Regions from separate parts of the Stanieria cyanosphaera PCC 7437 genome, predicted to be linked through region 1. Evidence: riboswitches for the same ligand, from Rfam matches in the RefSeq annotation. Region 1 holds a riboswitch; each other region holds the start of a gene.

What was found. Region 1 has a riboswitch for cobalamin ahead of STA7437_RS05370 (HupE/UreJ family protein). Riboswitches for the same ligand answer to the same signal wherever they lie in the genome.
Region 2: it holds a riboswitch for cobalamin, as region 1 does, so the genes downstream of both, STA7437_RS07920 (sirohydrochlorin chelatase) here and STA7437_RS05370 (HupE/UreJ family protein) in region 1, are expected to answer to the same signal.
Region 3: it holds a riboswitch for cobalamin, as region 1 does, so the genes downstream of both, STA7437_RS25740 (CbtB domain-containing protein) here and STA7437_RS05370 (HupE/UreJ family protein) in region 1, are expected to answer to the same signal.

What each region holds. Positions count from the first base shown of each region.
Region 1 is NC_019748.1:1,215,422-1,221,011, forward strand. Features, by position in the region: gene STA7437_RS05355 (ABC transporter ATP-binding protein) at 1-526, opposite strand, end outside; gene STA7437_RS05360 (HetP family heterocyst commitment protein) at 972-1,193, shown strand; gene cobW (cobalamin biosynthesis protein CobW) at 1,450-2,484, opposite strand; gene STA7437_RS05370 (HupE/UreJ family protein) at 2,521-3,219, opposite strand; cobalamin riboswitch at 3,482-3,634, opposite strand; gene argJ (bifunctional ornithine acetyltransferase/N-acetylglutamate synthase) at 3,685-4,926, shown strand; gene gloA2 (SMU1112c/YaeR family gloxylase I-like metalloprotein) at 5,038-5,424, shown strand.
Region 2 is NC_019748.1:1,817,709-1,823,298, forward strand. Features, by position in the region: gene STA7437_RS07915 (sulfate ABC transporter substrate-binding protein) at 1-154, opposite strand, end outside; gene STA7437_RS07920 (sirohydrochlorin chelatase) at 509-1,510, opposite strand; cobalamin riboswitch at 1,574-1,720, opposite strand; gene STA7437_RS07925 (pseudouridine synthase) at 2,054-2,662, shown strand; gene STA7437_RS07930 (GTPase family protein) at 2,819-4,729, shown strand; gene STA7437_RS07935 (transglutaminase domain-containing protein) at 4,767-5,590, opposite strand, start outside.
Region 3 is NC_019750.1:30,457-36,046, forward strand. Features, by position in the region: gene STA7437_RS24265 (thermonuclease family protein) at 1-579, shown strand, start outside; gene STA7437_RS27550 (tetratricopeptide repeat protein) at 657-1,097, opposite strand; gene STA7437_RS24275 (ZIP family metal transporter) at 1,316-2,470, opposite strand; gene STA7437_RS24280 (multicopper oxidase domain-containing protein) at 2,467-3,546, opposite strand; cobalamin riboswitch at 3,624-3,774, shown strand; gene STA7437_RS25740 (CbtB domain-containing protein) at 3,797-3,982, shown strand; gene STA7437_RS24285 (hypothetical protein) at 3,996-5,135, shown strand; gene STA7437_RS24290 (thioredoxin family protein) at 5,227-5,496, shown strand; gene STA7437_RS24295 (heavy metal-responsive transcriptional regulator) at 5,503-5,590, shown strand, end outside.

The DNA of each region.
Region 1 (5,590 bases):
GTAACAAAGGTCGATTGACAATTGCACGAGCGATCGCAACCCGTTGTTGTTGTCCACCAGAAAGTTGATTAGGTTTGTTATTTAAACGATTTTCTAAACCTACTTTAATTAAAGCTTCTCTGGCGCGATCGCGTCTTTCTGACAATTCAATCCCCGCATAAACCATCGGCAGCATCACATTTTCTAAAGCACTCATCTGAGGAAGAAGATGAAATTGTTGAAACACAAAACCAATCTTACGATTGCGAATTGAAGCTAATTCTTCATCTGACAATCCAGAAACATCAACTTTATCAAGATAATATCTGCCAGCAGTGGGACGATCTAAGCAACCGATAATATTCATGACGGTAGATTTTCCCGAACCAGATGCACCCATAATGGAACAGTATTCGCCTTGATGAATCACTAAATTAACTTTATCTAAAGCATGAACTGTGGTATTGCCACTGCCGTAAATTTTTTCGACATCTTCTAAACGAATAATTACTGGTTGATATTCTGATAAAGGCTTGATTTGATTCATAAGTTATATTAGGTCTAACTTAGTTAAATTTTTAGTGTAAATACAAAAATTAGCCTAACAAAACTAGCTACTAGTTTTCTAATGGGATTTACCCAGGAAGCATTACCAATTAAAGCAAATCCGATAAAAATTTAATATTTCTTGGTCTTTTTTATTGTGACAATTGTTTTAATAAATTTTTGCAAAAAAGATATTTTAAAGTATTTGTAGAGATAAATAATAGATAAAAATTTTTTAAATTAGTGAAGTGTGAATAAGATAAAAAAAGTTATCAATAACATAATTAACTATTTATTATTATCCATAATCAACTTGTTTAACTATTTTTCTAAAAATTGAAATAGTAATTTTTTTTGTTATAAAAATTTGCCTTAAAAGAATTATTATAAATAATTTTAATCTTCTCTAGTTCTTCCCGATTGCTTTTTATGTTGACATTAGTTAGATGTTAATTACAGATCTTAAAGGTGAGGAGATAATGAATCAAGAGCAATTGGAACAACTTATTAGTGCCATTGTAGCTGGTAAATATTCCTGGGCTTGTGTTTTAATGTTACGTTTTTATGGACGTAATCCTTTAGATTATATTCCTTATCGTACTTATTACCGTTTAATTAAAAATAATAATTTTGCTTATACTTTGTTAGCTTCAGAAAAAAATAGTTAGCAAGTTTTGCAGCAGTTTTTTATTGATTAGACTACCTTAATCTAAGGCTACAATTTAGAAAAAACATAATTGGCTTTGTTCTTTTGAATTTAAAATAACTATCGGTAATAATTTTAAAGTGACTTAGGTATAGTTATTATTAAAAATTACTTTTTCTCTGATTCAGTTTAAATAATTTATTTGTTTTATTAAATAAAAGCCAAGCGTACAATTAATTACTTGACTTAATTTGCTGTAATCTATAAAATTTCCAATCTTAATTAAAAATTGCTTTTTGAACTAAATCCTGATCTAGTTTTCTCCCAATTAGAACTAGGCGAGTTTGACGAGGTTCATCTTCTGACCAAAAACGATCATAAAAAGTATCAAAACGATTACCTACACCTTGTAAAACTAATCGCATTGGTTTTTCTGGAACATTAACAAAACCTTTGATGCGATAGATTTCTTGTTGTTGAACTAATTGTTGTAATTTAGTAGTTAGACTCTTTGGTTCAAAAGCGCGATCGCATACTAATTGAATTGAATTAATTTCATCATCATGGTCATGTTCTTCTTCATGGTCGTGATGAGAATGACGACTATCTAAATTATCTTCTACTGCTGCATTAAAACCTAGTAAAATATCAGGATTAATTTCTCCTTGAGGACAAGTAACAACTTTTACCCCAACTGGAAGTTCTTGTTGTAACCAGCTTTTAATTTTAGTTAAAGTAGCAGCATCGACTAGATCGGTTTTGGTTAACAAAACTAAATCGGCACAAGCTAATTGATCTTCAAACAACTCTTCTATCGGAGTTTCATGTTCTAAATTAGGATCGGCTTGTCGTTGTGCTTCTAAAGCAATTAAATCTCCTACTAAAGTTCCTTCAGCTAAAGCTTGACAATCTACCACAGTCAAAACTCCATCTACTGTCGCAGCATTACGAATTTCGTGCCAACGAAAAGCTTGTACTAAAGGTTTGGGTAACGCTAGTCCAGAAGTTTCGATTAGAATACAGTCTAGTTTATCCCTTCTTTTTAATAGTTCTTGCATGACGGGATAAAATTCTTCTTGAACTGTACAACAAAGACAACCGTTAGTTAATTCGACTATATTACTATTAAGGTTGTCTTCCTCATCACAAACTTGACAGGAACGGAGTAGCTCCCCATCAATGCCAACTTCACCAAATTCATTTACCAAGACAGCGATACGTTTTCCTTGATTGTTTTGTAAAAGATGACGCACCAAAGTAGTTTTCCCTGCGCCCAAAAAACCAGTAATAACAGTAACGGGAATTTTATGCATTGTTTGATTAATTATTGAGATTTACTTGAATTTTGTTTAACTAAAAACTGTAGTAGAAAGAAAACTTAAACCAATTCCACAAACAAGATAGCCAGCAAACTGTAAATAAAGATTAGGTTGATTAGTCATTTTATTTAAAGTTAATCTGCCCAAATAAAATGCGATCGCAGCAACAATTAACTGAATTAAACTAAAACCAAATAAATAAGCACCTAAAGGAGTCATTTCTGCACCAATAATTGATTCTCCGTAGGCATAACCATGAAAAATTCCTGCGATTGTCGATAAAACCAATAATATTCCTGTATTAGGCTTATTTTCTTTAATTAAGAGTAAACCTACTGTTAAAACTGAACCAGCAACAATTATTTCTGGAATTGGTAAATTAATACTTAATAAATGAATGACTGTTCCAGCAATTGTAGCTAATACAAAAACAACAGGAATAAAGAATCCAAATTTTTCTTTTAAAACAGCTACTAAACTAATTGCTACTACAAAAGCAAAATGATCTAAACCAATCACGGGATGGGCTAAACCAGAAATAAATCCTTCAAAAAAATTATCTGGAGTTGTTCCTCCAATAGCATGATGTGCTAAAGCAGGTTGCATAGTGATAATCAAGTAGATGATTAACATCATCAAAAAGATAAATCCTGGTGCTAATAATTTAACTTTATTTGGGTGATTATCTCCTGAGAAATTATTTAATTTATTCAAGAAAAATTTATTCATTACTATTTAACTCCATGCAAAAAATACAATAAGCTAATGTTTCTAACTCAGCTTTTTTTTCTAATTAATTTTGCTATTCAAATCAAAATTCAAAAAACAAAAAGGCCAATTATCTAAGCAATCTTGAAGTAAACTCTTATAGATAAATAATTGTTTGGGATTGTGTAAATAAATTTGTAGCGTAGAAAATCTTAAAAAATAACAACCTCTGTACCTCGCAGATATATTTTTTTAGAATTGTACAGACGTAGCATGCTACGTCTCTGATAACTATAAATCGGCGGGCATCCTGACTAAGAGATTATCAATAAAGCAAACCTCATCACAGTTGCGGGACAGCGTCAGATTTACACTGAACTTTCCCCCTTGCGTTTGATGACTGTTCCTCATCAAAACCGATCGATCATTATAAAATATCACAAAATTGATATAATCAGCTTTAAATTTAATCGGGACAAAGAAATAATGGCAGACTGGCAGGTGGTAACAGGCGGAATAACTGCACCGAAAGGATTTAAAGCAGCAGGAATTGCAGCAGGATTAAAACCCTCTGGAGTAAAAGATTTAACCTTAATTATTTCAGAAACAGAAGCGATCGCTGCTGGAGTTTTTACCACCTCTCAAGTTAGGGCTGCCTGTGTTGATTATTGTCGTCAACGTCTTCAAGAGAAAGCCAGTGCCAAGGCAATTATGTGTAATGCTGGTCAAGCCAACGCAGCAACTGGAGAACAGGGCTGGCAAGATGCTATTTTGAGCGCAGAATTATTAGCACAAGAGTTAAATATTTCTCCCAATGCGATTCTACTTGCTTCAACAGGAGTGATTGGGCAAAGAATTAAAATGGATGCTTTGCAAGCAGCAATTCCTCAGTTAGTTGCTTCTGCTTCCGTTGAGGGGGGCAAAGATGCAGCTAAATCAATTATGACTACGGATTTAGTTCCCAAAGAAATCGCTTTAGAAACTACCATTGAAGATCGTCCTGTCCGAATTGGTGGAATTGCTAAAGGTTCGGGAATGATTCACCCCAATATGGCGACAATGCTTTCTTTTATCACCTGTGATGCTGCCGTAGCTACTCATCTTTGGCAAGATATGCTCAAACGAGCCGTAGATAAAAGTTTTAATCAGATTACAGTGGATGGAGATACTAGCACCAACGATACAGTTATTGCTTTAGCCAATGGAGAGTCACGTACCACTGCTATCACTGAAATGAATAAAAATGCTCAGAAGCTAGAAGCAATGTTGACAGAAGTTTGTCAATATCTTGCCAAGGCAATTGCCCGTGATGGAGAAGGGGCTACTTGTTTGATAGAAGTCCAAGTCACTGGTGCATCGGATCGTAAAGCTGCTTCTGTTGTCGCTAAAACAATCGCTGGTTCATCTTTAGTCAAATCAGCCGTTTTTGGACGTGATCCTAACTGGGGCAGAATTGCAGCAGCAGCAGGCAGAGCAGGAGTAAACTTTCATCAAGATGAGTTACAAATTAAGCTAGGAGATTTGGTTTTAATGGAGAATGGTCAACCCTTAGAATTTGATCGTCAAGTAGCGAGTAACTATCTCAAACAAGCAGCAGCAGGTGCTTACCTCAAAGACGATACAGTTTTAATTTCTGTTTGTATTGGTAATGGTTCTGGTACAAGTACAGCCTGGGGATGCGATTTGACTTATAAATATGTTGAAATCAATGCTGAATATACTACTTAGTGTATTGTAATTAAATTATGCGTCTGTTCCTCAGAAGCGGGAAGCTGAATGCTATTGAGCTAAATCGGTTTTGAGTTGATTAAACTGAAAGCTTGAATCTAACCATAAAAAATGAATCTCTCCAAAATCCATCACATAGCTATCATTTGTTCTAACTATCAAGTTTCCAAGCACTTTTATACAGAGATTTTAGGTTTGAAAATTATTCAAGAAACTTATCGAGAATCAAGAGACTCTTATAAACTTGATTTACAGATTGGTGAAAATGACCAGATTGAATTGTTTTCTTTTCCCAATCCTCCTGCTAGACCAACTAGTCCTGAAAGTTGTGGTCTTAGGCATTTAGCTTTTCAAGTTGATAACGTAGAAGTTACAGTTAATCAGCTTAGATTGCGTGATGTAGAAGTAGAACCAATCAGAATAGATGAAATTACTGGTAAAAAATTTACTTTTTTCCGCGATCCTGACGATTTACCTTTAGAAATATACGAAAAGTAATCAAGTTTGGCTAAATAGGAAGTCTATACAACTAATCATTAGAAGGAGTAGTTACCTAACTAATGTACTTAACTGGTGCAGCTACCAATTGAACTAACTCAATTTAATTCTGTTTGCTTAGGATCAATTAAAGTATTGCTGACTAAGATTATTTTTATTTTCCAAG
Region 2 (5,590 bases), 600 kb from region 1:
CATTTTCGGTAACCGCATAAGATACTAACGTTAATTCAACGGCGTTGTCAGCAGTAGCCCTAGTTGTTTTGATAGCCGAGCCAGAATAAATAACGATCAAACTAATAATTGCTCCAATCAAAAAGAATTTTTGGAGCTTAGGCAGTTTTTGCATTACTTTATTATTTGCTAAATGTCTAATCAGGATCGAATTATAAATTATTTTCAATACAAATTCAATTTTTTTTTAGTTCAAATAGAAAGTAAAATTATCATGACAGGATTCACATTTTCAGCAAAGTTATGTTCTCCTCCTCAAAAAAAAATTAACCCTAACTAAATTAGTCAGGGTTTTAAGTTTCAAATTTTTCATTCTTTAAGATTTGCTTAAAGCTTAGAACGTACTAGTAAAAAAGAGTCCCCAAATACTACCAGTTACTCCCACAGCAATTAAAATATTACTGAAAAATCGTCCTACTGACGTGTCGCCGACACATCTCTACTGGTAAGTGGTCACCGGTAACTGAATTTAAGGTGTGTTCCAAATGCGCTGGTGATAATCTTCTAACTTGGCGTAGGGATCGTTGTTCCCATGATGGTGATGGTGTCCATAATCATGGTGATGATGGTGTTCATGCCCATGTCCATGATCTTTGTCTGTAACAGCGAGGCGAAATTTGCACATTTCACAATTCATGGCAACTTGACCTAACTGCGCTTCAATTTCTCGCTCTCTAACTATTTGTAGCAATTGGGAAGCAATACCCATTTCTGGTAAACAAGTAAAATCTAGATCGGGATATTGTTCTTGCTGTTGAGCGGTAAAATTAAAGATTTTTTCGACTAAAGTACCTGTAAATAAGAAATAGGGCAAGACTATCACTCGTTTTGGTTGATACAAATAAGCCCGACGGAAACCTTCTTCTAAACGAGGATGAGTAATACCAATAAAACAAGTTTCTACTGTTTTGTAACCACTACCTTCCCAGATAATTCGAGCTATTTTGCAAACATCTCCGTTAGCATCAGGATCACTTGAACCTCGACCAACAAATAAAAGTACTGTATCAGCACGGGATATATTTCGGGGGTTGTGTTTTGGTTCATCTAATGCTGCTAAACGATCGCGCCATAGTTCTATAATTTTTGGAGTAATGCCAAAGTGACGACCATAATTAAAGCTTAACTGAGGATAAAGCGATCGCGCGCGATCCAATTCGTTAGTGACATCAAATTTGTTATGTCTAGCAGCAAATAATAAAATTGGCAAAGCAGTAATTTCGTTATAACCTCGTTCCAGACAAGTTTCTACTCCCTGTTGAATAGTTGGTTCGGTTAGTTCTAAAAAACAGGGAATAACTGGACGGGAAAGGTCTAATTTTTGATAAGTTTCAACAAAGTCGAGGAAGGTTTGTCTTCCTTGTTCGTTTCTAGTACCATGACCAATTGCCAGTAAAGGTTTTGCCTGTGGTAGAGGCGCTAATTGAAGTGAGTTAAAAAGTGATTTGGGCAATGAATTAGAAATAACCATCTGTACCTCGCAGATCTGTTGTTGCAATGAAGTTAGTTGCTAGTTATCACGTGACACGAAAAAACTGATAACTGTTGCTCGGCGGGCATTCTGACTAAGAGATCTGTTGATAATCTCATCACAGTTGCGGGACAGCGTTGGACTTACACCAAACTTTCCCCATTACTTCTAATGACTGTTCCCATTAGAACCGATGATTTGTAATCATAACCTAAATCCGAACGCTAGAAATCAGGAATAAGGTTTAAATTTACAGTCGTTTTCGATTGGATTGATCTTTTCTGCTTGATTAGCAATAATTTTGGCTGCTGAAAGAACTATAGAAAATTATCCTTTCTCACATCTCGAATCCGAAGTTAATATTAAAGCTCTAGGGCGGTCGCGTTTTCTCAACTTAATCTGGTTTGTATCCTGCCATTTGCTTATTGGACTTGGAGATCGCGGTTGAGAATAAACAATCAATCTCTCAATACTTTTATTTTTTTTACTTGTCAGAATCAATGATAATAAAAACAAGTGTTGCATAGATAACTCAACTCTTCGATGGATCGCTATATTTTGTTTTACAAACCCTATGGAGTACTATGTCAATTTACTGACAATAGTAACGATACAAATAAGCGTAGTACTCTTAAAGATTTTATTGCTGTTCCTTCCGTTTATCCTGTAGGCAGATTGGATTTAGATAGCGAAGGATTACTATTACTAACTAATAACGGAAAATTACAACATCGTCTTGCTCATCGTCAATTCGCCCATCCCCGTACTTATTTAGTTCAAGTTGAAAAAATTCCTGATCAATCTGCACTTGATCGCCTGAGAAAAGGTATTAAGATCGAAGATTATTATACTCGTCAGGCCCAAGTTCAAAAGCTAACAGCAGAACCTAATTTACCACCCAGAAATCCACCCATTCGCTATCGTAAAACAGTTCCTACTTGCTGGTTATCAATCACTCTTACCGAAGGAAGAAACAGACAAGTGAGAAAAATGACAGCAGCAATCGGTTTTCCGACTTTGAGATTAGTCAGAGTTGCGATCGCTATTACCAAAGATAAACAACTATCCCTCGAAGGTTTAAAACTAGGAGATTGGCGAGATTTAACTACCTCAGAAATTAGCTCTTTAAAAAATTTAATGCGATCAAATTAGTTAATAGTTTAATGTTTTCTATTTCCCTATCTCCCCTTCTCCCTTTCCCTTCAACACAATCAAGATCAATCAGACTTATGCCAGAGGTATATTCGATGTTGGAGACGATAGACTGAACTTACACAGATTCTTATCTAACCCTAGGATAAACAAGGCATGATACGCTTAAAACCTTGGCAGTGGGTAGTTTTAGCAACTCCGATCGCATCTATTGTTATTTTCTTTTTAATCGCAGCAGGATGGCAAATTAATCATTGGGGAATTAACTGGATTTGGGCAATTTTTACCTTAATTTTGGTTGCTTGGCGTTGGTTATTAGTGAAATGGACTAATCCTGCGATCGCACAAATTGAAGCAGTCATGACGGAAGTAAATCAGGAGTTAGAATCAACTGTAGCAACTCCCGTTACTTTGTCTACAGGCGAAGAAACCAGTCAACAAGTAGAAACTGTCTTACAAAATATTTTACAAACAGCTAGCAATGATGCACCCATCTGGGAAGATTGGAATACTTTTTGGCAAAGATGTCAAAATCTAGTCATCAATATCGCTCATATTTATCATCCTGAAGTTAAGTATCCCTTACTCAATATCTATATTCCCCAAGCTTATGGTTTAATTCGAGGGACAGTAGACGATCTCGATCTGTGGATGCAAAAATTATCTCCTGTCTTGAATCAAGTTACCGTCGGACAAGCTTATCAAGCTTATGAAGTTTATCAAAAATTAGAGCCATCTGCTCGTAAATTATGGCAAGCTTGGAATTGGATGCAGTGGTTGATTAATCCTGCTGTAGCTTTAGCTAGACAAGCAAGTCAACGTTCAAGCGATCGCGCTACTCAACAATTACTGATCAATTTAGGTCAATCTCTTCGTGAAGTCGCCTTAAGAAACCTATGCAGACAGACAGTTACACTTTATAGTGGTACAAATTTACCTGAAAGTTTTGCGCCTAGTATCCCTTCTTTACCCAAAGCCAAAACTCAAACTCTACAAAATATCTTACAACAGGCTGAACCAACAGAAATAGTCGCACAAAAACCAGTTAATATACTTTTAGTGGGTAGAACTGGTGCAGGAAAAAGTAGCTTAATCAATACTCTGTTTCAATCAGAATTAGCAGAAGTTGATGTCTTACCTAGTACCGATCAAATCAAAAATTACCATTGGCAAGCAAGCACTGGGGAAAGTTTAACCCTTTGGGATACCCCAGGTTATGAACAAATTAATCGAAGTGATTTTCGCGAACAAGTCTTAGATTATGCCGTAAATGCCGATTTGTTATTATTAGTTACTCCTGCCCTCGATCCTGCCTTGCAAATGGATTTAGATTTCCTCAAAGACATCAAAGCAGAAGTCGAAAACTTACCCACATTTACCATTGTCACTCAAGTTGATCGCCTGCGTCCAATTCGTGAATGGAATCCTCCCTATAATTGGCAAGAAGGAGAATTACCCAAAGAAAAAAACATCCGCGAAGCAGTTATCTATCGCAATGAACTTTTAGGCGAATTTTGTGATTTAGTTTTACCAGTAGTAACTAGCGATCCGCAAACTAATCGCAAAGCTTGGGGAATAGATGCCTTATCCTTCAATTTACTTGACGTACTTTCTCCTGCCAAACAACTTCGTCTTGCCCGTTTTTTAAGAGATTTAGAAACCCGTAGTGTTGCTGCTGCAAAAATTATTGACCACTATACTTTTCAAATGGCAACTACTCAAGGATTAACTACTCTATTAAAAACCCCAGTCTTACAATTTATATCTACTTTATCCACAGGTTCACCTACCTTAGCCTATATCCTCGCCGAACAAATTCCTGTCGAACAATTACCTGTTGTAATTGGAAAATTACAAATGGCTTACGATTTATTTAATTTATTAAATACTAGTAATAATCCCCTTGATTTCGATCTGCTTTCTCTGTGGCCAATCTTATTAGAAAATCCTAACCCACCAGAACGTAATGCTTGGGCATTTGGTCATGCTTTAGTTGAATATTGGACTCAAGATTTAAGCTTAGAACAATTAAGCGAAAGATTTGAATATTACTTTAATAAGAGATAAAGTTAATAATGCTAAATTTTATTAATTTGTTTTTAATTTAGTTATATTCTAAAACCGTCCAATATTGTGCATTATTAGAAAATTTAGCCACAATATTTACTTTACCATTACTAACTGGTGCAAAGCCTTGAAATGAATTACCAGAACGTTCCAAAGGCGTCCAAATTTGGGAATTAAAATCTATTACTTGGACATCTAAAGCTTGTGGTAGATCGAGCTTGAAATATACTGACTGATTAACTGGTAAATTTTGAACCAACGGTTCATAAAGATAAGCCTTGTTTTTATGAAAAGTCTCAAAATTATTTAAAGGAAATGAAGCTACATTATTATTAGCAATAATTTGATAACTAATAGCATTAATATACATTCCTGGATCAGTTTGTTTTTTAGCAAAAACTGTCAATTCATAATTGCCTGATGAAGGGAAAGCAACATTGATTATAAAATAACCATTTTTTCTTTGAATAAAATGATAATTATCTGGTAAAACTTCTGAGTTTTGCTGAACTGTTGCTGAAAGAATCACATCTTCTGGTGCTTTCAAAACTATTTCCACACGTCGATTAGTTTCAATAATTTTGGTTTTATGACTTATTATTTCTAATCCATATTTAAAAAATTGCGATGAAATTTTTGGTAGTTGCTCAAATTCTTGTTTATTATAAGGTTTAGATAATAATTGCCATGCCGAATTACTCGGAAAATGATCGTAAATAAACTGTTTAGGTGCAGTAGCAAAATAATAGGAGTTAAAATTAGGTTGAAACTGCTCATTGGTTAGTGTACCTGCACCCCAAGTAGCATCTAATAAATACCAACCTCCATCTATTTTTACTGCATTCCAAGCATGATTGGGTT
Region 3 (5,590 bases), on a different replicon from region 1:
TTAAAACAAATATTCAATACCACCATTCTCACTATTGGCTTGCTGCTCGCTGGCTACTCCTATTTAAAGTCGCAAAATAAACTCTCCTTGGACTTCGCTTCTACCACCAAATCAATCGACTCCAAGCCTTGGCTAATTAAAGACAATAGTAGCATCTACGATGGTGACACTCTGCGAGTAGTCCGAGGTTCGGAAGAATTAAAGATTAGGTTCTGTGGTATCGATGCCCCAGAACGCGACCAAAAGTTGGGAATTGAATCTAGAGATTATTTGCGAAGTCTTGTTGCTCAAGGAGACGGCACAATCTACGTTTTACCCATCGAAAAGGATAGATATGGGCGTACTGTAGCTGAGTTATGGATACCGATTAAACCCGACTATGAGCGAGAAATACATCTAAATACAGCAATGGTTGAAGCTGGTATGGCATGGCATTACGAGAAGTATTCAGGTAATTGTGAGAGTGCTGAGAATTTGGTCTGGGCAGAAAAGATTGCCAGAGAAGATAAATTAGGAATTTGGGCAAGTAACAGTCAACCACCTTGGGAATTTAGAGCATCTAAAAAAGCTAATAAATAATGCCTAGAGTATTAAAAGTTTATTTATTAGAAAAAATTAAACTATACACACTTACTACGCAAACCCCATTAAACACTCTACCGTTGAATCATTTGAATGTAAGTAAGGGTTTGTTGGTATCCAGCCATATTTCCTGAATCCAAGAAAAGTTTGGCTGCGTGTTGTAAATCTTCTAAACCTTCTTGGTTATCTCCTAACTGAGCGCGGATCAATCCACGATTGCCATAGGCTTCTGCTAAAGTAGGATCGAGCTTAATCGCTTGGTTATAATCAGCAATTGCACCTTGAAAATTTTTTAGCTCAGTACGTGCTTTGCCCCGATTGTAGTAAGCATCAACAAAATTAAAATCAAAATGTAAGGCTTGGTCAAAGTTGTCTACTGCTTGGTATAGATTGCCTTGCTGTGCAAGAACGATTCCTTTTCTGTTAAGAGCATCAGCATGACGGGGAGCAACTTTTAGTGCCAGATCGAATTGGGCGATCGCTCGCTCTAAATTTCCTAAGCCAAAGTACGCAATTCCTCACCGACAATCCTCCAAAAGTTAATGTCATCACGGACATCTCAGTCTCGCGAATTCGATTCGCCCCACGTGTCCTCCCCAAGATAATGCCTGATGTCTTCATCGGTTTCATGGCTGGATTGTTCTTGCTGTAACTCAGAACAAAAAAATTACCTCTCAATACCATTCTAGTAACAGAACACAGAATTAATCTGACATCAGACTTCTTTGATGATTTAGAAGTTAACAAGCAATGCCGTACCGTACATAACTATTAATCCCGCACTAAATCCCGCCAAACTAATCTTAGATAACCATGTACCACCGATTTTACTGGCGGTACGTGCCAAATACGAACCTACTTCTACGATTACCTGTAAAATCGCTCCCACACCAATGCCCATAAAGATTGCTGCCCAGTGAGGAGAAAAGGCAAAAACGCCCAGCCAAGTTCCTAATACCGCAGGTAGTCCCGCTAAAGCAGTCAAGCCTAGAAAAGTAATGAAGGTCGGTTTAGATTTAACCAAAGGTGCAGCAATACCAATCCCTTCTGTTAAGTTGTGCAGAGTAAAACCAACTACCAAAAGCGAACCGAGGGCAGCTTCTCCGACAGCAAAAGCCGTACCAATTGCTAGTCCTTCTCCTAAATTATGAATGCCAATACTGAAAGATAGGTAAGTAGATAGGCTTTGTCCTTCAGGAGCTTTACCTCGACTGCGACCGATAGTTAGAATCGTTAGAAAAGAGATAGCTGCGATCGCCCAAACTAAAATACTGCCTGAAAATGCGTTGGCTGCACCTCTAGCAAGTTCTAGCCCTTCTTCAATAGTATCTACCAACAGAAAAGCCAGCATTCCCAAGGTTAAAGCGAGAATAAACTTCATTCCTTCTCCACCTAAAGACTTGAGAGACGGATAAAACAGCATTCCCAATCCTACGGGGACAACACCAACATATAACCCCAGTAAAGTAAAGCCCCAAAGACGGCTCAAGGAAAATTGAGGCGTAGCTACAGCTACATCGATAGTATGTTCAAAACTAATTCCCGTATTGGTAATCAAGTTAAGATGATGGGTTTCGTTTTCTACCCAAGGATAGGGCAGATCGATCCAAGCAGTTGAGAGTCTAGGTAAAGCACCTGAAGGCTTTTGGGTGAACGTCCAGTAAGAACCATCTACCTGCACTTGGGCAATTTGCATTGGTTCTGAACCTTCTGCCCTCACTAACAAGGAAATACCGCGATCTGCTAAGACAGTTCGTTCTACGGTCAGATTTTCTAGAGGAGGTGCAGAAATACCTAATGGACTGAGGGGATTGGTAGAAAGGAAAATACCAATCGAAGTAACTAGTGCTACCAATGGCAAAACAGCCCACAACCAAGTTTTTTTCATGCCACCACCTCAAAGGCACTCATCCAGCCGAGTTCGAGGAATTCTGACTGATGGGCGTGGAACATATACTGTCCTGGGGCGTGTTCTTTGAAGGAAAATTCTAAAATACCTCGCTGTCCCTGGCACTGCATCACGGTATCGATGGTGCGAAGAGTAGGCGTTAGGGTCGTTCCACTATCGTAATAGTCAAAGAAATTACCGTGAAGATGAAAAGAGTTAACTGGGTCAAACTCCGTCACGTTAATTAAATAAACTCGCACGGGGCGATCTCGTTCGATGCGGAGAGGTCGCTTCATAAATTCGTGGGGAATTGTATTAACGGCATAAAATTCGTTTTCCTCATCAAAGTTGGTGTCAAACGCATTCATCACCATTAAAAATTCCTGCCACTGTTGATTTTCGGGAGTTCCTAATAAACGCGATCTCGCCTCTTGTTCGGCTTCGGGATGGCTTTTGGGGTCAGGATCGATAATAAATGCGCCGTAAAGTCCTTTGTGTAGGTGTCGCTTAAAAGGGGCAGAATGACAGTGATAGAGATGACAGCCAAAAGGTTTAGCATCAAATTCGTACACTACTTCTCCTCCTGGCATGGCTTCTAGCGTCCCAGGAACGCCATCTTGTCTGGCAGAATGAATACCGTGAAAGTGAATGGTGTGGGGATGTCGGCTTTTATTGCGGAAATTAATCTTAACGCGATCTCCTTCGGTTACTCTAATGGTAGAACCAGGAACTCGACCGTTATAAGTCCAGGCGGGGTAAAATACCCCAGGTGCAATTTCAATTTCCCGTTCTTCAACAGCAATATCATATTCTCGCCAAGTCTGACCGTTAGGTAGTTGAGAGACTTTTCCCCCGTCCCAATCGTTTAGAATATCGCGGGGACTAAAACCATTGCGATCGTTATCCACATCACCTACCGTAGTGCTGCCACCGTGAACTGCACTATTAGTAACTTGAGAATTATGCTGTTGGGAATTTTGAGCTAATGCTTTATTGGGTAAAAACTTTCCTAAGATACTTCCCCCTCCGAGCAAACCCAGTTCCAACAGCGATCGCCTGGAAACATTAAATATCATTTTTAAGACTTTTCATATTCTTCTCATAATCTTAGCAGAAGTTAGAGATTGATAAATTTTGTTCGTGATAACTATGGTAGTCTCAAGAGAAGAGTAGGTTCTAATGAGGAACAGCCATTAGAAGTAATGGGGAAAGTTCGGTGTAAATCCGACGCTGTCCCGCAACTGTAAAGAGACTGAATACTTACGTTTCTAAGTCAGGATGCCCGCCACTCGGTTAAATTAAATTGATATCTGCGAGGTACAGATCGTGATTAGTACAAGTAATTTTTGGCAACACACCCAGCGTTTTGTTTTATCATTGCCGATGCAGGTTGTCTTGTTGGTTAGTCTGTGCATGATAATTCTCTGGACGCTTTATTTCTCTACATATCCTCCTGTTCACGACGCACTACACGAAACTCGTCACCACACTCTGACAGTCCCTTGTCATTAATTAGGGGGAAGACATGAAATCAATTAAATATGCTTTGTTAACCCTAGTAGCGATCGCGTTTTGGGGACTAATTTGCTTATCCAACTCAACTTCGGTTGTCTCTCAACCAACAGTACAGCTTAAAACCGAGCCACCACTAGAACAGGTGATTCCAGATGATACGGTAGTTAAACTGCAACTTCAGGCAGTCGATACTAACAAACAGCCTTTACCCAATGCTAAGGTTCGGGTTCGCATCTTAACCCCAAACAAAACCCCCTGGTTTACTTCAGATTTTCCCATAGTCGAGGAAACAGAATTACTCAATTTAGAAGCGATCGCTCCTCAAGGCAATCTAGAGTTCGAGCAAGTATTACCGATTCGCGGTAACTACAGTATGAAAATAGGAGTAACTCCTCAAGTTAAAGGGACATTCGAGGCTTTTGAACAATCCTTAACCTTAAGTATCCCCGAAAATGCTGTGAAATATCGCAATCTGGCAATTTTAGCTGCTATTTTGTTAAGCACTGGCTTTGGTGGCGGTTGGCTCTTAGGTGGCGAGCAAAATGTACGTGATGGGGAAATTGCGCCTCAACCAGTAAGAATGTTGTTAAGTAGCATGACAGTAGTGGCGATCGCAGTTTTATTTTTGGTTAACTGGAGTGCAGAAACAGCAGCACATCATAGTGCAGGCGATGCGGTTACGTCTTCTACTCCTTCTGCAATTATTAACAAGAATCAAGCAGTACAAGTAGAGTTATTAGGAAATACCCAAGGGGTTGTCGGTAATTTAGCGACTAAAACAGTTCAAGTTACCAATTCCACCACAGGCAAACCAGTAACGGATGTGCAAATTGGTGTTCAGTCAATTGCTTTAGAGAATAACGCATTGATGTTTGCCTATCAAGGTATTCCCGATACTACGGGTAAATTGACTTGGCAAGAACAGTTTTTTGATGGCGCACCCCACAACGTGACAGTAGAAGTTACTCCTTTAGAAAATTCTTCTCAGCAGTTTACGCCATTAAAGATATCTCAGGAAATAGAAGTAGAAGCTATTGCTCCGCCACTATTACGTCGGTTTATCAGTCTGTTATATTTTACCCTTATTTTTGTGGTGGGATTAATCGCAGGATTATGGAGACGGAGACGGCAAAAAGTGCCAGTTTCCTAGTTTGAATATGCGATCTAATTTCTTCTTGACATTAGAGTTAACTCTAAGGTTTAAGCTAAATCTAGAACTCCAATTTCAAGAGGAAAAAGAGATGACAAAACGATTAGTAGAAGTATTTGTAGCTGGTTGTCCTCTATGCGATGAAACTGTCAAGCTGGTGCGAGAATTAGCTTGTTCTAATTGCGAGGTGAAAATCTACGATCTACATCAGGAAAGTGCAGCAGAAAAAGAAAAAAGGACACAATATGGAATTTATCGCGTTCCTGCGGTAGTAGTAAATGGCAAACTAGCAGAGTGCTGTTCCTCTCAACAGCCTGTATCTCGCGAGATGCTTGTAGCTGCTGGTATTGGTCAAGGTTAAGGCAAAATGGCAGGTAAAGAAGGCTGGTTGATTGGCGAGTTAAGCGATCGCGTGGGGGTATCGGCTCATACCATCCGTTATTACGAACGCTTGG